4 regions of the Bradyrhizobium sp. HKCCYLRH2015 genome follow, and region 3 is predicted to be linked to each of the others. Evidence: predicted binding sites of a transcription regulator. Region 3 holds the regulator's gene; each other region holds the start of a gene.

Region 1 (5,512 bases), on a different contig from region 3:
GACGGCGATCTCGGCCGGAAATTCCGGCTGCGCCGCCGCGTGGATCAGCGCGGCCATGTTCGACCCACGGCCCGAGATCAGGATGGCGACGCGGCGCTTCATCGGCACACTCGTCTCACAGAGCCAGATCGAGGGCGCCGGTGTAGATCACCCGCTCGTCGCCTGTCGCAGCAACGACCTCGCCGAGCCGCGCGACGTGCTCGCCATTCGCGGTGAACACCTCGATGACGGCATCGACGGCCTCGGCCTTGACGATCGCGATCATGCCGATCCCGCAATTGAAGGTGCGCAAGAGCTCGCGCTCGGCAATGCCGCCCTGCTCCGCCAGCCATTTGAAGACCGGCAGCACCGGCAGGCCCGTCAGGTCGATCGAAACGCCGAGATGCTTCGGCAGCACGCGTGGAATGTTGTCGGTGAAGCCGCCGCCCGTGATGTGTGCGAGCCCCTTCACCGCACCGGTCTCGCGGATGGCGCGAAGGCATGATTTCACATAGAGGCGGGTCGGCGTCAGCAGCGCCGCGCCGAGAGTCAGGACCGGCGCGAACGGCGCCGGCGCATCGAAGCCGAGGCCGGACTGGGCGACGATCTTGCGCACCAGCGAATAGCCGTTGGAGTGGACGCCGGAGGATGCGAGCCCCAGCACCACGTCACCGGCCGCGATGTCGGGAGACGGCAGCAGCGTGCCACGCTCCGCCGCGCCGACCGCGAAACCGGCAAGATCGTAGTCGCCGTCCTTGTAGAGGCCCGGCATTTCCGCGGTCTCACCGCCGATCAGCGCGCAGCCGGATTCCCGGCAGCCTTCGGCGATACCGGCCACGATCGACGCCGTCGCCTCCGGGTCGAGCTTGCCGCACGCAAAGTAGTCAAGGAAGAACAGCGGCTCGGCGCCCTGCACGACGAGATCGTTGACCGACATGGCGACCAGGTCGATGCCGATGCCGCCATGCAGCCCGGTCTCGATCGCGATCTTCACCTTGGTGCCGACGCCGTCGGTCGCCGCGACCAGCACCGGATCCTTGAATCCAGCGGCCTTGAGGTCGAACAGGCCGCCAAAGCCGCCGATCTCGGCATCCGCGCCGGCGCGGGCGGTTGCGCGCACCATGGGCTTGATCAGATCGACCAGACGGTTTCCGGCATCGATATCGACGCCCGAATCTGCATAAGTGAGCCCGTTCTTGCGCTCGGTCATGGTAAAAACCCCTAATCTGGCCGCTGGTTACGTCGGAATCCGGCCGCGCGCAATGGCTCGCAAGGGGCTCGTCCCCACACTATCTAGGAACCGTACCGGTTCGCCCTGTTTCGGAATCGGGTTGTCTTTTGATCGAGTCGTCGTCGGGACCCGCTGCGTGACCATTCCCCACAGTATCCCCAATCTGATCACGCTGGGTCGAATCCTGCTGGTTCCGATCGTCGTCTGGGCCATTGCGGCCGGCCAGATGGAGATCGCGTTTCTGGTCTTCGTGGTCGCGGGGGTGAGCGACGCCGTGGACGGCTTCCTGGCCAAGCGCTTCAACCTGCGGTCCGAGCTGGGAGCGCTGCTCGATCCTCTCGCCGACAAGGCGCTGCTGGTCTCGATCTTCGTCACGCTTGGCATCTGGGGCGCGATCCCGCGCTGGATCGTCATCCTGGTGGTCTCGCGCGACATCATGATCGTCTCGGCGGTGATCGTGTCCTGGCTGTTCGACAGGCCGGTCGCGATGAAGCCATTGATGGTCTCCAAGCTGAACACGGTCGCCCAGGTGGGATTCGCGGCGCTTGTGCTGGCCTCGCTCAGCTTCGGCTTCGAGCCCAGGCCCTACGATGTGGTGCTGATGGTGCTGGTCACCGTCTTTACCCTCGTGTCGGTCGGGCTGTATCTCGTCGACTGGGTGCGCCACATGAGCACCATCGAGGTCCGGTGATCCTCCGCGGAGGGCCCGTCCTGACCTCACGCACCACACGATACGGAGCAATTCGATCTTGGCCGGCCATATCCCCCCTCGTCAGCTGGCCTTCGCGCTGCCGCATGCGGAGAGCCTGACGCGGGACAATTTCTTCGAAGGTCCAGGCAACGCGGCCGGGCTCGCTCTGGTCGACGCCTGGCCGGAATGGCCGGCGCGGACCATGTTCCTGGTCGGCCCCGACGGCTCCGGCAAGAGCCACCTCGCCGCGATCTGGGCCGAGCAGGCAGGCGCCCGATCGCTGTCCGCGCATGCCCTTGAGGCAGGCGTGGTCCCCGGGGCGCTCGCCACCGGCGCGCTGGTGCTGGAGGATCTGACCGCAACCGGTCTCGACGAGCGGGCGCTGTTTCACCTGCTGAACCTGGCCCGCCAGGACGAGGCCTTCGTGCTGATCACGGCACGCGAGGCCCCGGCGGCCCTGCCGATCGCCCTGGCCGATCTGAGGTCGCGGCTGCGTGCCGTCCCAGTGGTCACGCTGCTGCCGCCCGACGACCAGCTGTTCCGGGCCCTGATCGTCAAGCTGGCCGCCGACCGGCAAATGGCGATCGACGAAACCGTGGTCAGCTATCTCGCCAGCCACATCGAGCGGTCCTATGCGGCGGCACGCCAGACCATCGCGCTGCTGGACAACGAGTCGCTGCGGCTCGGACGCCCCGTCACCCGGGCGCTGGCGGCGGAGCTGCTCCGCCCGGCGTGACCGGCGGCCATCTTGACGGCGGTTGATGACGGAACCTCAATGGTGCCGGCAACGTCATCCCCTGGTCACCCAGATTGGGCTACGGTCGACCATTCGCGACTGGACGGATATGGATCGAATTCCCTATGGATACCGAGCAAGTTACTGAAATTTCAGAGAAAGCACCGGTCTCGGCGCCGTCCATCGAGATTGCCTCGAGCCCCGAGCGATTCATCAATCGGGAGCTGTCCTGGCTTCACTTCAACCGCCGCGTTCTGGAGGAATCGGTCAATCCGCGCCATCCCGCCCTGGAGCGGGTGCGCTTCCTGTCGATTTCCGCCAACAACCTTGATGAATTCTTCATGGTGCGCGTCGCCGGCATCCGCGCCCAGGTCCGCGAGGGCATCGCCGAGCGCAGCCCCGACGGTCTGACGCCGACCGAGCAGCTGAAGCTGATCAACGAGACGGTGTCGCAGCTCGCCATCGACCAGCAGGCGATCTGGCGCGACCTGCGCAAGTTTCTCGGCGAGCTCGGCATCGTGCTGGTCGACGGTCAGGACGTCACCAGGAGCGAGCGCGCCTGGATCGAGGACCATTTCCTCGCCAACATCTTCCCGCTGCTGACGCCACTCGCGATCGATCCGGCGCATCCGTTCCCGTTCATCCCGAGCCTCGGCTTCACGGTGGCGCTGCAGCTGATCCGCTCCGCGGACGGGCGTCCGATGAACGCCCTCATTCGCATGCCCGGCAAGATCGACCGCTTCATCCGCTTCCCCGGCTCCAAGGATGGCGTGATCCGCCTGATCACCCTGGAGCAGGCGACCGGACTGTTCATCGGCCGGCTGTTTCCGGGCTACACCGTGAAGGGCCAGGGCGCCTTCCGGATCATCCGCGACAGCGAGATCGAGATCGAGGAAGAAGCCGAAGACCTGGTGCGGCTGTTCGAGACAGCGCTGAAGCGGCGCCGCCGCGGCTCGGTGATCCGGCTCGAGATCGAGGCCAACATGCCGGAGGAGCTGCGCCGCTTCGTGCAAAATGCGCTGTCCACGACGGATGACGAGGTGTTCGTCGTCGACGGCGTGCTGGCGATGAACGAGCTGTCGCAACTGACGCGGGTCGACCGGCCCGACCTCGAATTCGCGCCCTACGTGCCGCGCCATCCCGAGCGTGTCCGCGACCATGGCGGCGACATCTTCGCCGCCATCCGGCAGAAGGACCTGATCGTCCATCACCCTTACGAGTCGTTCGACGTCGTCGTGCAGTTCCTGCAGCAGGCGGCGCGCGATCCCGACGTCGTTGCGATCAAGCAGACGCTGTACCGGACCTCCAACAATTCGCCGATCGTGCGCACGCTGGTGGAGGCCGCCGAGGCCGGCAAGTCGGTGACGGCCCTGGTCGAGCTCAAGGCGCGTTTCGACGAGGAGGCCAACATCCGCTGGGCCCGCGACCTGGAGCGCGCGGGCGTACAGGTGGTGTACGGCTTCCTGGAGCTGAAGACGCATGCCAAGCTGTCGATGGTCGTGCGCCGCGAGGGCGGCAGCCTCACCACCTATGTCCACACCGGCACCGGCAACTATCATCCGGTGACGGCGCGCATCTACACCGACCTGTCCTACTTCACGTCGGACCCGGTGATCGGCCGCGACGTCACGCGGGTGTTCAACTACATCACCGGCTATGCCGAGCCGATCGACATCGAGAAGATGGCGGTGTCGCCGCTCACGCTTCGCAAGCGCATCATCGAGCACATCCACGGCGAGACCAGCTTCGCCCGCCAGGGCAAGCCGGCCGTGATCTGGATGAAGATGAACTCGCTGGTCGATCCCGACATCATCGACGCGCTGTACGAGGCCTCGCAGGCCGGCGTGTCGATCGAGCTGATCGTGCGCGGCATCTGCTGCCTGCGTCCCGGCCTCCCCGGACTGTCGGAGAACATTCGCGTCAAATCGGTGATCGGCCGCTTCCTCGAGCATGGCCGCATCTACTGCTTTGGTATGGGTCAGGGCCTGCCGAGCGCCAAGGCCGCCGTCTACATCTCCTCGGCCGACATGATGCCGCGCAATCTCGACCGCCGCGTCGAGGTGCTGTGCCCGCTTCAGAACCCTACCGTGCATCAGCAGGTCCTGGAACAGATCATGGTCGCGAACCTGAAGGATACCGAGCAGAGCTGGCAATTGTTGCCGGATGGGTCGTCAACGCGTATGAAGGCCGCGAAGGGCGAGGAGCCGTTCAACCTGCACAATTACTTCATGACGAATCCGAGTCTGTCCGGCCGTGGAAAGTCGCTCAAGGAATCATCGCCGCGCCGGCTCACGCGCCGGAATGAACGCTCTCCTTCATAGGGGCTGTCTGCATCGGGGCCTTCTGCGCCGGGATATGCCGTGGTGAAGCCGCCCCGCACGAGGGCCACGAGCGTCGGTGTCATCGACATCGGCTCGAATTCGGTTCGTCTCGTCGTCTACCAGGCGATGGAACGTAGTCTCGTCACCGTGTTCAACGAGAAGGCGCTGTGTGGGCTCGGTCGCGAGGTCCAGACCACCGGCCTTCTCGCATCTGATGCCGTCGACAAGGCGCTGACCGCGCTGAAGCGCTTCCGTGCGCTGTGCAAGGTGCAGCGGGTGGGGCAGGTTCATGCCATCGCGACCGCCGCCTGCCGGGATGCTTCGAACGGCCCCGATTTCATCGCCAAGGCCGAGAAGATCTGCGGCGCCCCGATCCAGATCCTCACCGGCGCCGAAGAGGCGCGCTATTCGGCGCTCGGCGTCATCTCCGGCATTCACAAGCCCGACGGCATCGTCGGTGATCTCGGCGGCGGCTCACTCGAGCTGATCGACGTGCGCGGGCACCAGGTCCGCAGCGGCGTCACCCTGCCGCTCGGCAGCCTTGCGCTGCAGGA
Region 2 (5,512 bases), on a different contig from region 3:
TCTGCGGCATCGGGCCTTCGGCGGCATCGACCAGCACGATCACGCCGTCGACCATCGACAGGATGCGCTCGACCTCGCCGCCGAAATCGGCGTGGCCGGGGGTGTCGACGATGTTGATCTGGGTGTCTTTCCACTGCACCGAGGTGCACTTGGCCAGAATGGTGATGCCGCGCTCGCGTTCCAGATCGTTCGAATCCATCGCGCGCTCAACCTGACGCTGGTTTTCGCGATAGGTACCGGATTGCTGCAGCAGCTTGTCGACCAGGGTCGTCTTGCCGTGGTCAACGTGGGCGATGATAGCGATGTTACGGAGGTTCATGGTCGGTGTCTTCTAAGCTTTCTCAAGAGCCCGTGCTCTGTCCCCGGCGGGGCGCGCGCTTTATGATAGTCGAATCAAGCTGTTAGCTTTGCGACGCGCGCTCGCGAAACTCGTTCGGCGGCAGGGGCCGGCAGCCCCAAATAGGAAGCCCGGCCAATCGACCGGGCAGACCTCGCGCGTTGCGGCGCAATATAGGCAGAAAATGCCAAAAAACAATGACTGCTTTCAGGAGCGAGGAGCAGTTTCCGGGCGGCTGGCTAATGCCTCCGCCGCCACGCGCCTCCGGCCGCGCGAGAGAAAACGCTGACGGCCGACGCGGCCGCTGCGCCCATGCGCGGAAAGTAAATGGCGCCTGCGGGCTCAGCCCGCCTCGGCCTGCTCGGTCGGATAGACACCGCGCAGGACCTCCTCGAAATGGGTCTTCACGGCCTCGTTGCACAGGCAGGAACGGCGCTTCAGCGCGTCGAAGTCCCGCACCATGAAGGCGCCGCGGCGGGTTTCGAGAATGCCCTCGGCCCTGAAGGTCTGGACAACCCGGCTGACGTAGCTGCGGCCGACGCCCAGCAGGGTGGCCAGCTGCTCATGCGTCAGCGGCACGATCGGCTCGCCATCGGTGCGGTCCATCGCGGCCACGATCCACTTCGCCGTGCGCTGCTCGATCGAATGGATCGCGTTGCAGGCGGTCGACTGGAACATCTGCGCCAGCATGCAATCGGCGTAGCGCGCGAACACGTTGCGCAGCGTCTTGGATTGCAGCTTGGCGGCCGCCAAACGGGACAACGGCAGCCGGGCGAACGGGCCGCCGAACTTGACGACGATCCGCGTATAGGCGGGCAGGAAGCCCTCGCTGACGATCCCGCCGACGGCGCCCTCGCGGCCGACCAGGATGGTCTCGACGTCGCGACCGTCCTCATTGGGAACGAGATAGGACGTCAGCGCCGGCCCGCAGGGAAAATGCACGATCTGCACGTCGTCGCCCGGACTGTAGAGCAGCTCGTTCGGCGTTGCCGTGTCCTCGACCAGATTCGGCGAGATCAGCGCGTAGTCGGCCGGACTGAGCCGCCGCAGCAGGTTGTTGTAGGGCCGTTCCCGGCTCAGCGTGGTCACACCCTGGCTCAGCATCGTCATCCCCCGTGCGCAACGCATGTGCGTGATCCGTGCTCCTTGTGTTCACAAGTGCACCGACACAGGAACTCTGATATGCTGCCTTGGTTCCAGGAACCCGCCAGCGCGCTCGAGAGGAGGCGCCGGCCGCGGGGTCCGTCCCTCCTCCTGGAACCCGCAGATCCCATGACCAGCTCGCAATCAGGCGTGCCCGAGTTCTATCAGCATGTGCTGGTCGTCGAAGACGACCCCATCATTGCGCTCGGATTGGAAGACACGATCACCGACCTCGGCGTTCCCGACATCAGGATCGCAGCCGACGTCGCCACCGCGCTCGCCATGATCGCCGAGCGTGTCCCGCAATTCGCACTCCTCGATGTCGGCCTGGTCCGCGAGAAGAGCTTTGCGATTGCCGAGCGGCTGGCGGCGCTCGGCATTCCCTTCGCATTCTCGACCGGTTATGGCGCCGACCGCGTGCCGGCCGCATTCGCCGACCGGCCGCGGCTGCCGAAGCCGTGCCCGACCGAGGCGCTGGAGGCCGTGCTGCGGCGACGCGATTAGTTGCCGTCGCAGCACGCGATCGTGTTGCCGCCGAGCAACAAGACCTCAGCCGAGCTTCGGATCGAGCGTGGTCGACCACAGCGCGACGTCGGCGCGATCCCGCAGGGTCACGGTCATCTGGCCCGTTGCGCCTTCGATCTTGACGTGGCCGAAGAACTGCATCCCGGCCGATGGCGGCAGGTTCTGCTTGTCGAGGCCGGGCGCCTTGATGAAGCGCACCTCGGGGCCGAAGGTGTTGTCGAGCTCGTTCGGACCGAACGTGCCGGCATGCAACGGACCGGAGACGAACTCCCAGAACGGCTCGAAGTCCTGGAACTGCGCCTTGTTCGGATCGTAATAATGCGCGGCCGCGTAGTGCACGTCCGCCGTCAGCCACACCGTGTTCTGGATCGGCGCCGTCTTGATGAAGCGCAGGATCTCGGCAATCTCGAGCTCGCGGCCGCGCGCCGGGCCGTCACCCTGGGCGATGGCTTCCGAGCCCTTCTTGTTGGCCGCGTCGTCATAGACGATGATGCTGAGCGGCATGTCGGAGGCGATCACCTTCCAGGTCGCGCGCGAATTGAGCAGCGCCTGCTTCAGCCAGCGCATCTGCTCCGGCCCGATGAAGTAGGACGCCGGGCCATATTTGTCCTCGAGATTGGGACCGTTGGCGCCGCGGTAGCTGCGCTCGTCGAGCACGAACACGTCGAGATGCGGACCGTAGTTGATGGTGCGATAGACGCGGCCCGGCTCGATGATGCTCTCGCGCATCGGATACATCTCGTGGAAGGCGCGCGCCGCGCGGGCCGCGAGCAGCTGGATGTTGCGCTCCTTGTAGCTCGCCGGCAGCTCCTTGGAAGCCGACCAGTTGTTGGTGACCTCATGATCGTCCCACTGCACGAAGATCGGCACCTCGGCATTGAAGGCGCGAACGTTCTCGTCGAGGAAATTGTATTTGTGGGCGGCTCGGAATTCGTCGAGCGTCTCGGCGACCTTGGCCTTCTCTTCCACGGTGAGGTTCTTCCACACCTTGTTGTCCGGCAGCTTTACCTCGGACTTGATCGGGCCGTCGGCATAGATGGTGTCGCCGGAATGCAGGAAGAAATCCGGGCGGTGCTTCTTCATCGTCGCAAAGGTGAACATGCCGCCATCATCGGGATTGATACCCCAGCCCTGCCCCGCCACATCCCCGCCCCAGACGAACGAGACGTCGCGCTTGTTGCCGGGCGCGGTGCGGAAGCGGCCGGCCACGGCCTCGCTTTCGACCGCGGTATGCGACAGGTCGCGGAACTTGACGCGGTAGAAGATGTCCTGGCCGCTCGGCAGGCCTTCGATCAGCATCTTGGCCGTGAAGTCGCTCTCCGGAAGCGCGGCGATCGGTGGCAGCGCCCGCGCGTCCTTGAACGATTCGGTGGTCGCCACCTCGACCAGCATCTGCGACGGCCGATCGGCACGCGCCCAGACCACGCCGCCATCCATGCCGACGTCGCCGGACTGCACGCCATGCGTGATCTGCGGCCGGTCGGCGGCGCGGCTCAGATAGGGCATCGCCAGCGTCGTGACGCCGGCTGCGGCGGCCGTCGACAGGAAGCGGCGGCGGGACAGGGCTGTGTGCGGTCGAGGAATGCGAAGCGTCATGCGGATCTCCTGGTCGGATCGCGCGCGGGAGCAGGCGCGAGTCACGGCCCGGCAGACCTAGGAAAGATTGATGACGCTGGAATTACAATCGCGCCCCGGCCGCCGCGTGACACGGCCGCAGCGCAAGCGTGGTCCGACCTCAGGTGCCGGCGGCACGCAACTGCGCGCCGGTTCGCTGCAGATTGGCGGGCATGCTCATCAGGATGAGCTTGCGATCGGCCACCGCGTTGTGGAACTGCTCGAGCGCGATGTTGAACGCGGTCAACGCAGCGTGCTCGATCGCACCGTCCTCGAAGAAGGTCAGCGTGTTGCGCAGGATCTCGTCGGCCTCGCTCTGCAATTGGTCGAGCTCCTCGGTCGAATCGCTCCTGCGCGCGATGGTGATCATCTCCAGCAGACGATCGCGCAGCGAGGTGTTGATGGTGCGTTCGTCGCGCTTGAGATAGCCGGCGAACCACGCACCGGCCGAACCCATCGCCGAAAGCGCCATCAGGCTCCACCAGATGTAGTCGCTGTAGCGGTCGAGGAAGGTCTTCTCCTCGCCGTCGACGAACGCCGCCGCGCCGGGATGAGCGGGGATCGCCGCGTCCTTGTCGGTGTCCGGCGTCTCGATCTTGGCGGCAAGCGGAAATTCCGACAGCAATTGCTGGCGCACCGAGAACAGCTGATGCGTGAACGTCGAGACCGTCGAGTCGGTGAGGCCCTTGCGTGCCACGATGTGGTGATTGAAGCTGATCGTCTTCACTTCATCTTCGGGGCGATCGGGCGCCCCGCCGAACGCGCCGGCCGGAATCTCGGTGGCCTCGTATTCGGGATGGTTCTGTGCGATGGCTGCGGCGGAATCGATGGCCAGGAACGTCGGAGGCCCGCTTTCCTTTGTGGCGGCGGCGATCGCATCCGCCGTGATCTTGCTGTTGATGGGACCGGCCGCCAGATAGACATCGGCCCTCTGGCTTCGGACCGCTTCGGCGGCCTCGGTGATCGGGAATTGGACGATCTCGACCTTGCTGGGGTCGACGCCATATTGGCGCAGGATGACCTTCAGCAGGTTCGCGTTCGCCGGCGTCCGGCCGATGATGCCGACTTTGTGGCCCGCGAGCTGCGAGATCTTCGTGATCTTGGCGCCACCTTTGCGGCTCTTGCCCTTGCCGGACGAGGGCACCCAGAGGATGACGACGTTCTTGCGCAGCGTCGCCACCGCCTGTGCGTTCTTTGGGACCTCGAGGTCACCCCGCACGATCGCAAGATCCACCTTGGCGGCGGCCAGCGCCTGCGCGCTCTCGGCGGCGCCCTCGGTCGGAACCGGCCGCAGCCTGACGGAGGCGTGCGACTGGGAAAAGGCCTGGGTCAGGGCCTGGACGACCTTCAGGTCGTCGCTGTTGGGCGGACCGACCGCGATCTTGAGCACCACGGGACGCATCGCAAAATAGTAGGCACCCGTCAAAGCGCCGACGACCGCAAGGATCCCGGCGATGACGATGAACACGGCAGGGCGCATCCGTGAGCGCTGCGCTGGCGTGGTCTGAGCATCTACCAGATTCTGTCCTCCGGTGGTCCTGGTCCCGGGCGATGCCACAGGCGGCTTCGTCTGGCCACGTCGTCCTTTGATAGAGCTGAACTGTAGCAAATTTCTTGTCCGCCCGGGGTGACATCTGCGTCATGGTTACCATCGCACCAGCCACCGGAGGATCGGGACAGGTCCGAGCCCCTCCGGCAACGGCCTGTGACAAGGCTCTGATCGGGATGCGTTTTCGGCTAGTCTGCGCAACCGGACCCCGGCGCGATCCGGCTGGAGGTAGACCCCGCAATCGCCCGGATGTTGCCACGTGTCCGGTCGATTGCACCACGAGAGGAGATCGAGATGCCGCAACGATTGTCGGCGGAGGCACGCGCCACTGCCTTGCGGGAGCT
Region 3 (5,512 bases):
TCTCCGGTCTGCTCGCTGACGGAGGGATGCCAGATGAGGTCAATGCCGGACTGGCGCAGCTCATCGAACCAGCCGGACGCACCGCTTTCCAGGATCGACATCGTGCAGCCGCCGCAGCTCGCGCCCTGCAGCCACAGCATCCTGGTCATTTCGTCCGAGCCGGCCATCATTCGTACCCGCGCGCTCGATCCTATTTCGCCCTCGGGTTTAGCGCCCCGGCGCGAACGCTGGCAAGCTCCTCACCCGGCGCATCCTCGGAACCGCCCGGACGGCGGCCAAGCAGCATGGCACCCGCCCAGATCAGGCCGAACAGTCCGATGGCGACGATCCCGAGGTTGGCGAGATCATCGCCCAGCGCAGTGACGACCTCGGCCCATCCGCCGGTGAAGCCAAGCCGGGGCGTCAGCAGCGCGACCGCCTCGACGCCGCCGATCACCAGCGCGATCGCGACCGAGGCGCCGGTAATGACCAGATTGTAGCGCCGCTTACGCGCGGGATCCGTGAGCGCCCAGCGATAGGCGCCGGCCATCAGCATGCTGTCGGCGGTGTCGACGGTGGCCATCGCCGCGGCGAACAGCGCCGGGAATACCAGCACATGCGCCAGGCTCGCCCCGCGCGCCGCCTCGGTCGCCGACAGGCTGAGCAGCCCGATTTCGCTGGCGGTGTCGAAGCCCAGGCCGAACAGGAAGCCGAGCGGGTACATGTGCCAGGCGCGGGACACGACGCGGAGCACCGGCCGCAGCAGACGAATGAGCAGGCCCCGCCCGGCGCTACCGGCGGCATCCATGTCGGAATGGGGGTGGGATGGGCGGCGCCAGAGGTTCACGAACAGCACCAGATTCGCGAAGGCGATCAGCAGCAGGAAGCCTGCGGAGACCGAGGTGCCGATGGTGCCGCCGATCGCACGGATGGCGCTGTCCTCACTCAACAGATCTGCGCCGGCCACCAGGCTCACCACGATGGTGGCGATGACGACGACGCTGGAATGGCCGAGCGCAAAATAGAGGCCGGCGGCGCGCGGGGCGCGACCGTCCTGCACGAGCTTCCGCACCACATTGTCGATCGCCGCGATGTGGTCCGCATCGACGGCATGGCGCAGTCCGAGCAGCCAGGCCAGCATCGCGGTGCCGACGATGGCGGGCCGGTCGGCGTAGAGCGCGAATGCCCAGGCCCAGGCCACCGCATTGGCCGCGACCAGCCCAGCGACGAGCGCAACGGTCCTGCCGGGCTGCGACCGCCACCACAGCAGCCGCGGGGCACGAGGATGATCAATTGGAACAATCGTCATACTCGAACTATAGCAAGAGCCAGGCCAGTTCGGTAAAGCCCCGCTGCAGGCGAAAGCTACAGGAAAAAATCGGCTGCACTTGCCGGATCGCCCGCTCGCTTGGCAACCCGCTATCCAGTCGCGCACAGATCGTGACCAGCGGCGGGACCTCTCTCGTCCCCTCCCCCTTCACCGCGCCGAGGCACTCTGCGCCGCAATCTCGCGCCGCACGACCGCCTCGAACTGGCTGGCGGGCGCGGCGAACATCAGCCGGGTCTCCTCGTGGAACGCCGAGAAGATGCCGACAACGGTCGGCTGCCCGCCGACCTCGGCCAGGATCGGCGAGCCCGAATAGCCGAAATTGGCGAGGCAATGCACCGTCAGCAGCCGGGCATCGCTGGTCATGCCGGCGCTGCAATTGCGCTGGCCGGTCGGCGAATAGCGCCGCTCCTGGCCGTAGCCGATCTCGGAAATGGCGCCAGCCTTGGTCGCAGCCTGCAGTTCCTCGCGCGTCAGCGCCTTGACCGCGACCGGCTTCGACGGCAGCGCATCCTTCAGCACGATCAGCGCCCAATCGGCGGGCGAGCGGTCGAGCGACCATCTGTCGTGCCGGGTCGGGACGAAGTCCGGCGCCACGATCAGCTTGTCGGCGACCGACGATGCCGCCGGCGTGCCCCTGTTCATGCCGGCCAGGAAGCGGACATTGCCGGGGCTGACCTGCGCGACGCCGTTGAACACGCAATGCGCGGCGGTGAGCACGACGCGCGGCGCGACCAGAGTGCCGGTGCACCAGCCGCCGGTCGAGTATTGCGCGACGGTGACGACGCCGATCGACGACGCCGGCCACGAGGTGGGATCGACGACCTCGCCGATGTGGCGGTCGAGCCCGAGCAGTTGCTCCGGACGCGGAGCGGCGACGCCCGCCTCCGCCGATTCCGGCTTCGGCCGCCAGGCCGCAATGGCGCTCTGGGCCTGGACGCGCTGCGGCTCGGTCAGCTTGACCCGCTGCACGTCGCGGCCGGCCGATCGCACGCCGCTGCGACCCGCCATCACCAGCCAGGCGTAGCCCTGCACGACGTCCTGCTTCACGCCGCGACCGTCCAGCAGCATCAGGCCCAGCATGTATTGCGACTGGGCGAAGCCCTGCGCTGCCGCGCGGCTGAACCAGCGGCCGGCTTCGCCATAATTGCTCGCGACACCTTCGCCGTTGACATAGGCGATGCCGAGATAATGCTGGGCGACGGCGAGGCCCTGATCGGCGGCCTTGCGATACCACGCCAGCGCCTCGGCGGGGTTGCGCGGTTGGCCCCAGCCGAAGGCCTCCATGAAGCCGACGTCGAACTGCGCCCGCGCATCGCCCTTGGCGGCCAGCGGCAGCAGGCGGCGCATCGCCGCGGCGTGCTGTCCGTTTCCCGCCGCGGCGACCGCGTCTTCGAGCTCGGCGGCCGCGGCGCCCGCCGCGCTGCCGAGCAGGACGGCTAGAGATATGATGATGGTCTTGATCAAGGGCGTCCGCTGGGACCGAAACATCGTGACGGGCCACGAAGCAGACACGATCAAGACGGCGGCGGCGTGGCGGAAAGCGGACCACGATCTTCTCAATCGGGCTCCTTCGCGCCTCACACCTGCTTCGTCCTCACGCCCGATCGCCCCTTACACCTGCTCGCTCTTGGCGAAGCGATCATCGAGCGCATAGCCGGCGCCGCGCACGGTGCGGATCGGGTCCTGCTCGCGGCCCGGATTGAGCAGCTTGCGCAGGCGGCCGATATGGACGTCGACCGTGCGCTCGTCGATATAGATGTCGCGGCCCCAGACGCTGTCGAGCAGCTGCTCACGGCTGAACACGCGGCCGGGATGCTCCAGGAAAAACTCGAGCAGGCGGTATTCGGTCGGGCCGAGATCGATCGGCCGTCCCGAGCGCGCCACGCGGCGCTTCTCGCGGTCGAGCTCGATGTCGCCATAGGACAGCACGGTCGCCAGCCGCTCCGGGCTCGCCCGCCGCAGCAGGCCCTTCACGCGCGCCAGCAGCTCCGGCACCGAGAACGGCTTGACGATGTAGTCGTCGGCGCCGGTCGCGAGGCCGCGCACGCGCTCGCTCTCCTCGCCGCGCGCGGTGAGCATGATGATCGGCAATTGCCGGGTCTCGGACCGCGCCCGCAGGCGGCGGCACAGCTCGATGCCGGACAGGCCCGGCAGCATCCAGTCGAGCACGACGAGATCGGGAACGCGCTCCTTCAGCCGTGTGTCGGCCTCGTCTCCGCGCGCCACCGTCTCGACCTCGTAGCCTTCGGCCTCGAGGTTGTAGCGCAGGAGCGTCGTCAGCGCCTCCTCGTCCTCCACCACCAGAATTCGGGCGCCCATGTCAGAACCGTCTCTCTCAGTTGCCGGGGATCGTCGTCGCGAAGCTCGTCATGTCGCCCTTCGGGCGCTTGTCCATGATCTGCTGGCCTTCGATCATATAGAAGACGGTCTCCGCGATGTTGGTCGCGTGATCGCCGATGCGCTCGATGTTCTTGGCGCAGAACATCAGATGGATGCAGAACGAGATGTTGCGCGGATCCTCCATCATGTAGGTCAGGAGTTCGCGGAACAGCGAGGTGCAGATGGCGTCGACCTCCTCGTCGCCCTTCCACACCGTCATCGCCGCCGGCAAATCGTGCGCGGCATAGGCGTCCAGCACCGTCTTGACCTGCGACTGCACCAGGTCGGTCATGTGCTCGAGCCCGCGGATCAGCTTGAGCGGATGGAAGTCGCTCTCCAGCGCCGCGACGCGCTTGCCGATGTTCTTGGCGAGATCGCCGATGCGCTCCAGATCGGTGGCGACCCGCATCGCACCGACGATCTCGCGCAGGTCGACCGCCATCGGCTGTCGCCGGGCGATGGTAAGAACGGCGCGCTCCTCGATGATGCGCTGCAGCTTGTCGACCTCGGCGTCGGTGGCGACCACCTTCTGGCCGAGTGCGATGTCGCGCCGCACCAGCGCACCGACGGAATCGACGATCAGACGCTCGGCGAGGCCGCCCATTTCCGACACCAGCCGGGTGAGATCCTGCAGATCGCTGTCGAACGCCTTGGCGGTATGTTCACTGGCCATGATGATCTCCTGAAGTCAATGTCGTCGGCGTCAGCCGAACCGGCCGGTGATGTAATCCTGGGTCCGCCGATCGCTCGGCGAGGTGAAGATCTTGCTGGTGTCGTCGAACTCGATCAGCTCGCCGAGATACATGAAGGCGGTCTTGTCGGAGACGCGCGCCGCCTGCTGCATGTTATGCGTCACGATGGCGATCGTATAGTTTTCGGCGAGCTCCTGGATCAGCTCCTCGACCTTGGCGGTCGAGATCGGATCGAGCGCCGAGCACGGCTCGTCGAACAGGATCACCTCCGGCCGGACCGCCACGGTGCGCGCAATGCACAGCCGCTGCTGCTGGCCGCCTGACAGCGACAGGCCCGAAGCGTTGAGCTTGTCCTTGACCTCGTTCCACAACGCGCCGCCGCGCAGTGCCTTCTCGACCCGGTCGTCCATCTCCGACTTGGAGATCTTCTCATACAGCCGGATGCCGAAGGCGATGTTCTCGTAGATCGTCATCGGGAACGGCGTCGGCTTCTGGAACACCATGCCGACCCGGGCCCGCAGCAGGTTGAGGTCGAGCTTGGGATCGAGGATGTTGGTGTTGTCCAGCATGAGCTGGCCAACGGCGCGCTGGCCCGGGTAGAGATCGTACATCCGGTTGAAGATGCGCAGCAGGGTCGACTTGCCGCAGCCGGACGGGCCGATGAACGCGGTGACGCGGTTGGTCCCCAGCGACAGGTTGATGTTCTTCAGCGCGTGGTGATCGCCGTAATAGAAGTTCAGGTTGCGCGCGGTCACCTTGGCGGGGGCTTCCGGCAAAACCTTGCCGTTCAGCGCGGCGGGATTGGGCTGGCTGACGGATACGGACAGGTCGGTCATTTTGCGTTCCTCTCGGCGCCGAGAATGCGTGCACTGACATTCAGGGCGAGCACGGCCAGAGTGATCAGAAGGGCTCCGCTCCAGGCCAGCTGCTTCCAATAGGCATAGGGGCTCTGGACGAAGTTGTTGATGGTGACGGGCAGGTTGGCCATCGTCTTGGAGAGGCTGAGGCTCCAGAACTGGTTCGACAGCGCAGTGAACAGCAAGGGCGCGGTCTCGCCGGCGACGCGGGCGGTGGCCAGCAGCACGCCGGTGATCAGGCCCGAGCGCGCCGCGCGATAGGCGATGCGCCGGAT
Region 4 (5,512 bases), on a different contig from region 3:
ATTCCGCGATGGTCACGCCCTGGCTGCGAAACGCCTTGCGCATGGCCGGGCTGTCGTCGTCGTGCGACAGCATGCGGACGCCAGCCTTGCGTGCGATGTCGGCCAGCCGCGCGATCGAGGCTGGAACGGCATCCGCGCGAGAGGCGATGCGCGCGACCAGCCGGTCGAACTCCGCGCCGGGCAGGCCGGTGCGGTCGACCATGCGCTGGCGCTTGTGCGGCGTGTCCAGGCTCGCGACCGTCGAGTCCATGTGATCGTTGAAGGCGAACAGGTCGACGCGCCGATCGGCGAGCCACTGGCCGATTTCCTCCTCGTCGTCGAGATTGAAGGTCTCGTGGCGCAGATGAAAGCGCGTGTCGGCCGCGAGCTGCGGGCGCAGCGCTTCGATCGATTCGAGCAGCCGCCGCGCATTGTCGGCGCTGCGCAGGCCCGGCTCCCATGACCAGGTCGTTGCGTGGAAGACCGTGGTGATGCCATTGCTGACGGCCTGGCGGTCGCTGTCGATCAGCGCGACGTCGGTCGGGAAATCGACCCCGGCCCGCGGCATCATCTGGCGCTCGAACGCATCACCGTGGATGTCGACGATGCCGGGGAGCACGGTGAGCCCCTCCGCATCGAGTTCGAGACCCGACCGGCATCCCGGTGTCCCGATGCCGGCGATGACGTCGCCGGATATGATCAAGGAGGTGTCCGCGAGGTCGGTGTCGACGAGGCAGCGGCCCCGCGAGATTGAGATATCGGTCATGGGGCGGCACTCTGCCGTACCGGGACGAGGGCGTCGAGAGCGGCCTCGTATTTATCCAGGAACGCGGTGATCTCGAGCTTGCGGAAATCGGGCAGCGCCGCGCGCAGCGCCTCGTGCTTCCAATCCCACCACGCCAGATCCAGCAGCCGCTGCTCGACCTCGCGCGGAAACCGGCGCTTGATCGGGCGCGCCGGATTGCCGGCGACGATGGTATAGGCCGGAACGTCCTTGGTGACGATGGCGCCAGCCGCCACGACCGCGCCGGTGCCGATGTTGCGGCCCGGCAGCACGATCGCGCCATGGCCGATCCAGACGTCGTGTCCGATCCGGACATGATGCTCTCGCCGCCAGGCGAAGAACTCGGCATCGTCGGGCTCGCCTGGAAAATAGGCGCTGGCGCGATAGGTGAAATGGGCCTGCGTCGCCCGCTGCATCGGGTGGTTGCCCGGGTTGATCCGGGTCATCGCCGCGATCGAGCAGAACTTGCCGATCGTCGTGTAGGTGATCTGGGAATCGTTGACCACGTAGGAGTAGTCGCCCATCGTCACCTCCTGCAGGATGGTGCGGGCGCCTATCTCGCAATAGGCGCCGAGCGTCACGTCCTGGAGCTTGGCCGAAGGGTCAACGGTAGGTTCAATCGAAAGCAGCTTGCCGGCCATCTCGCGTCCTGTCTCTACGCCTGTGAAGGTGTTGGGTCTCCCCTATGACAGATGCGTGACATCTACATGACTGCCGACCGGCATGTGGACGGATGTGGCGCCGCAGTGTTGCTGTCACATAACTGTAGAATCCAGACGTTAGCGATAGGCCAAAGCGAGGCGTCTGGAGAATTCAATGCTGGTGGTGGATGGCCTGACGTGCCGTTTTGGCATGAAAGCCGCGGTCGACAATGCGTCCTTCTCTGTTGCACCCGGCAGCTTCGTCGGCGTGATCGGGCGTTCCGGCGCGGGCAAGTCGACCCTGCTGCGGTCCATCAATCGCCTGAGTCCTGTGAGCGGCGGCCGCATTTTCTTCAAGGATCTCGATGTGACGGCGCTGCGCGGCCGCGACCTGCGGCAGTGGCGCGCGCGCTCGGCGATGATCTTCCAGCAGTTCAATCTGGTCGGCCGATTGGACGTGCTCACGAACGTCCTGATGGGGCGACTCGCCGAAATCCCGTCGTGGCGCTCTCTGGCGCAGCTCTGGCCGGCGGCGGATGTTGCCATGGCGCTGTCCGCGCTCGAGCAGTTCGACATGGCCTCCCTCGCCGCGCAGCGCGCCGATCAGCTTTCGGGCGGGCAGCAGCAGCGCGTCGCGATCGCGCGCGCGCTGGTCCAGAATCCGGAAATCATCTTGGCCGATGAGCCGATCGCCTCGCTCGATCCGCGCAACACCAAGATCGTCATGGACGCGCTGCTGCGCATCAACAAGCATTTCGGCATCACCGTGATCTGCAATCTGCACTCGCTCGATCTGGCGCGCAGCTATTGCGACCGATTGATCGGAATGGCGAATGGTCGGGTCGTGTTCGACGATCTGCCGGCGGCGCTCACCGGCCAGATCGCGCGCGAGCTGTACGATCTGGAGGCCGACGAGGTGATGCCGCCGGCAATGCCCAAAGCTCCCGAATCCGTTCCGGCTGTCGGCAAAGTTGCCGTCGCCTGATTGCCTGCGTGCTGCGGGCGCATCTGTCGTGTCAATCCTGACATCGTCCCCTGAAACTTGAAGGACGTTCCATGATCAATCGTCGTCTCATTCTGGCCGGTTTGGCCGCTCTGTCGTTCGCTTCGTCCGCCTCGGCCGAGGACTGGCGAACCAAATATCCGGAGATCACCTTTGCCGCGATCCCGGCCGAAAACGGCTCGGGTGTCGTCGAGCGTTACACGCCGTTCGTGAACTATCTTTCCAAGGAGCTCGGCGTCAAGGTGACGCTGCGCGTCGCCAATGACTACGCCGCGGTCATCGAGGGCCAGCGCGCCGGCAACATTCACATCGGCTATTATGGTCCGGCCTCCTTCGCCCGCGCGCGCGTGACGGGCGTAAAGACGGACGCTTTCGTGATCGACGTCAACTCGGACGGCTCGAAGGGCTATTATTCAGTGTTCTACGTGCTCGCCAAGAGCCCGTACCAGAAGCTCGAGGATCTGAAGGGCAAGAATCTCGGCCTGGTGGACCCGAACTCGACCTCTGGCAACAACATGCCGCGCTTCAAGATGAGCCAGATGGGCATCGACCCCGACACCTATTTCTCCCAGGTCATCTTTACGGGCAGCCACGAGAACGCCGTGCTTGCCCTGGCGCAAGGAACCGTCGACGTCGCCGCAAACTGGTGGAACAACGGAGATGACTCCAACCTGACCCGCATGCTCACCAAGAACATGGTGAAGTCGGCCGACGGCACGCCGCTGAAGAAGGAAGATTTCCGCATCATCGGCAAGTCGGACATGATCATCAACTCGCCCTACGCCTATCTCAGCGACCTGCCAACCGACATGAAGGCCGCAATCAAGCAGGCCTTCCTCGACGCGGCGAAGAAGGATCCGGAAGCCTTCGCCAAGCTGTCCGACGGCAAGAACAAGCCGTGGGAGGCGATCTCGACGGAGGACTACAACAAGACTGTCGAGCTGATCAAATTCGTTGACTCTCTCCGCAAGAAGGGCTCGTAAGCGTTGCACCGGGCCGGCGGGGGACCGCGTCATCGAAGCCCCGCCGGCCTATTTGCGCTTTGCACCGACAAACATGTCGTCAGCCGTCGCCATCCTGCCTGAACAGCAGCTCGAACCTTTGCAGCGCGCCTACCGCAAAGCGGTGGCGCGCAAGCGTCTGCGTGCCGTCGTCGTGCTGGTTGCGTCCGGCCTCGTGCTGTTCGTTTCAGCCATCGGTTCGGAGGTCAACCTCCGAACGCTCGTCACCTATCTCGGCAACTTCCTCAGCTATTTCGACCGGCTCTTCACGCTCGACGACGGACACCGCGTGTGGACCAACCTGCCGGAATGGCTCTGGGGCCTGCGCAAATGGACGCGGCTTCTCGGTGAGACGATCCTGATCAGCTATGTCGGAACCATGCTCGGCGCCGTCCTGGCGTTTGCATTGAATTTCCTCGCGGCCGAGAACACCTCTCCTGCATCCTGGCTGCGCTTCGCGGTCCGGCGCCTGCTCGAGTTTGCCCGCACGGTGCCGGGCATCGTGTTCGCTCTGATTTTTGTCATGGCCTTCGGATTGGGGCCAATGGCCGGCGTATTCGCCATCGCGATCCACTCCTGCGGTGCGCTCGGCAAGCTGTTTTCGGAGGTCGTCGAAAACGTCGACATGAAGCCGGTCGAGGGAGTCCGCGCGACCGGTGCCGGCTGGCTGTCCTGCATGCGCTTTGCCGTCCTGCCACAGGTCGTCGCAGGCTACACGAGCTACACGTTGCTGCGGTTCGAGATCAACGTCCGCGAGGCGTCGGTGATGGGCTTCGTCGGTGCGGGTGGCATCGGCCAGGAGCTCGTCGTCGCGATCCGCAAGTTCTACTATTCCGACGTCAGCGCGATCCTCGTTCTGATCATCCTGACGGTGTTTGTCATCGACATTGGCACGGGGCTGCTGCGCAGCCGTCTCTTCGGCAGCGAAGGCCGGGCATGATGCGAAAGCTGGACGAGATCGATACCGCCGCGCTGCGATCGCGATACCCAGGCGTGTTCGAGCGGCCGGCGTCCGCCCGTCTGGCGACGCCGCTGGCGGCCGTTGCCGCGATGGGGATCTTCGTGTTCGGGCTCGTCGATCTCGGCTTCTCGCCGACGAGGTTGTTGGCGGGCATCAGTCAACTCGGTTGGATCACCCTGATGATGCTGCCGCCGGATCCCGGTGCATCGCTTCCGACCTATCTGAAATCGATGGGAGAGACACTGTCGATTGCCATGCTCGGCACGATGCTCGCGGCCGTGCTCGCGCTGCCCGTCAGCCTGCTCGCGGCGCGCAATATCGTCCCGTCCGCAATCTTCCGCTTTCCGGTACGGCGGCTGTTCGACAGCATCCGCGGCGTCGATACGCTGATCTGGGCGCTCGTCTGGATCAACGTCGTTGGACTCGGTCCGTTCGCCGGTGTGCTCGCGATTGCCGTGTCCGACTTCGGCGCGTTGGGCAAGCTGTTCTCGGAGGCGATCGAGGGGGCCGACCGGCGGCAGGTCGAGGGCGTTCGCGCTGCCGGCGGCAGCCCGCTGCATGAGATCCGCTTCGGCCTGCTGCCGCAGGTTCTTCCCGTGATTGCCGGGCAGGTGCTCTACTTCATCGAATCCAACACGCGCTCGGCGACGATCATCGGCATCGTCGGCGCCGGTGGCATCGGGCTGCAACTCGCCGAACAGATCCGCGTGCTGGAATGGCAGAAGGTGTCGTTCCTGATCCTGATGATCCTGGTGGCGGTGGCCGCGATCGACTGGATCTCGGGCAAGCTGCGGTTTGCGATCATCGGCCGCCGCGCCATCGCTTGAACGGCGTGGCATCCGAAGGTTGCGATCGTTTGCCTACGAACGATCAGGGTGCGGCGTCCGCTGTGTGTGCTGCACCCGGTGTCGCAAATCCTTCATGTGCCGCCTTTAGGGGAAGCTCCGGAACTGGCCGTGATGCCAGGAATACGGAGTCTATCCTCATGAAGCTCACCCGCCTCGTTCTCGCGCTGCTCGCCCTGTGCGTCGCCGCATCGTGGCAGCCGGCCAAGGCTGCGGACGTCATCTGCTACAACTGCCCGCCGGAATGGGCCGACTGGGCCTCGATGCTCAAGGCGATCAAGACCGATCTCGGCTACGA

The links. The regulator PhoB, encoded in region 3, activates phosphate uptake and scavenging genes when phosphate is short. The targets are predictions, from matches to a motif close to TGTCATNNANCTGTCAT.
Region 1: the regulator PhoB is predicted to act here: its motif matches at 2,690-2,706, upstream of ACQR1H_RS29545 (RNA degradosome polyphosphate kinase).
Region 2: the regulator PhoB is predicted to act here: its motif matches at 3,672-3,688, upstream of ACQR1H_RS19915 (alkaline phosphatase D family protein).
Region 4: the regulator PhoB is predicted to act here: its motif matches at 1,449-1,465, upstream of phnC (phosphonate ABC transporter ATP-binding protein).

What each region holds. Positions count from the first base shown of each region.
Region 1 is NZ_JBNPUO010000012.1:296,671-302,182, reverse strand. It holds gene purN (phosphoribosylglycinamide formyltransferase) at 1-102, opposite strand, end outside; gene purM (phosphoribosylformylglycinamidine cyclo-ligase) at 116-1,189, opposite strand; gene ACQR1H_RS29555 (CDP-alcohol phosphatidyltransferase family protein) at 1,347-1,901, shown strand; gene ACQR1H_RS29550 (DnaA ATPase domain-containing protein) at 1,960-2,637, shown strand; gene ACQR1H_RS29545 (RNA degradosome polyphosphate kinase) at 2,763-4,958, shown strand; gene ppx (exopolyphosphatase) at 5,001-5,512, shown strand, end outside.
Region 2 is NZ_JBNPUO010000007.1:228,026-233,537, forward strand. It holds gene typA (translational GTPase TypA) at 1-319, opposite strand, end outside; gene ACQR1H_RS19905 (Crp/Fnr family transcriptional regulator) at 680-1,441, opposite strand; gene ACQR1H_RS19910 (response regulator) at 1,610-1,984, shown strand; gene ACQR1H_RS19915 (alkaline phosphatase D family protein) at 2,030-3,601, opposite strand; gene ACQR1H_RS19920 (TAXI family TRAP transporter solute-binding subunit) at 3,741-5,087, opposite strand; gene ACQR1H_RS19925 (4a-hydroxytetrahydrobiopterin dehydratase) at 5,463-5,512, shown strand, end outside.
Region 3 is NZ_JBNPUO010000002.1:530,104-535,615, reverse strand. It holds gene ACQR1H_RS06555 (HupU protein) at 1-167, opposite strand, end outside; gene ACQR1H_RS06550 (HoxN/HupN/NixA family nickel/cobalt transporter) at 191-1,288, opposite strand; gene ACQR1H_RS06545 (trypsin-like serine protease) at 1,457-2,773, opposite strand; gene phoB (phosphate regulon transcriptional regulator PhoB) at 2,921-3,628, opposite strand; gene phoU (phosphate signaling complex protein PhoU) at 3,645-4,361, opposite strand; gene pstB (phosphate ABC transporter ATP-binding protein PstB) at 4,392-5,216, opposite strand; gene pstA (phosphate ABC transporter permease PstA) at 5,213-5,512, opposite strand, start outside.
Region 4 is NZ_JBNPUO010000011.1:21,689-27,200, forward strand. It holds gene ACQR1H_RS26800 (alpha-D-ribose 1-methylphosphonate 5-triphosphate diphosphatase) at 1-745, opposite strand, end outside; gene ACQR1H_RS26805 (DapH/DapD/GlmU-related protein) at 742-1,404, opposite strand; gene phnC (phosphonate ABC transporter ATP-binding protein) at 1,580-2,389, shown strand; gene phnD (phosphonate ABC transporter substrate-binding protein) at 2,461-3,390, shown strand; gene phnE (phosphonate ABC transporter, permease protein PhnE) at 3,464-4,348, shown strand; gene phnE (phosphonate ABC transporter, permease protein PhnE) at 4,348-5,196, shown strand; gene ACQR1H_RS26830 (ABC transporter substrate-binding protein) at 5,355-5,512, shown strand, end outside.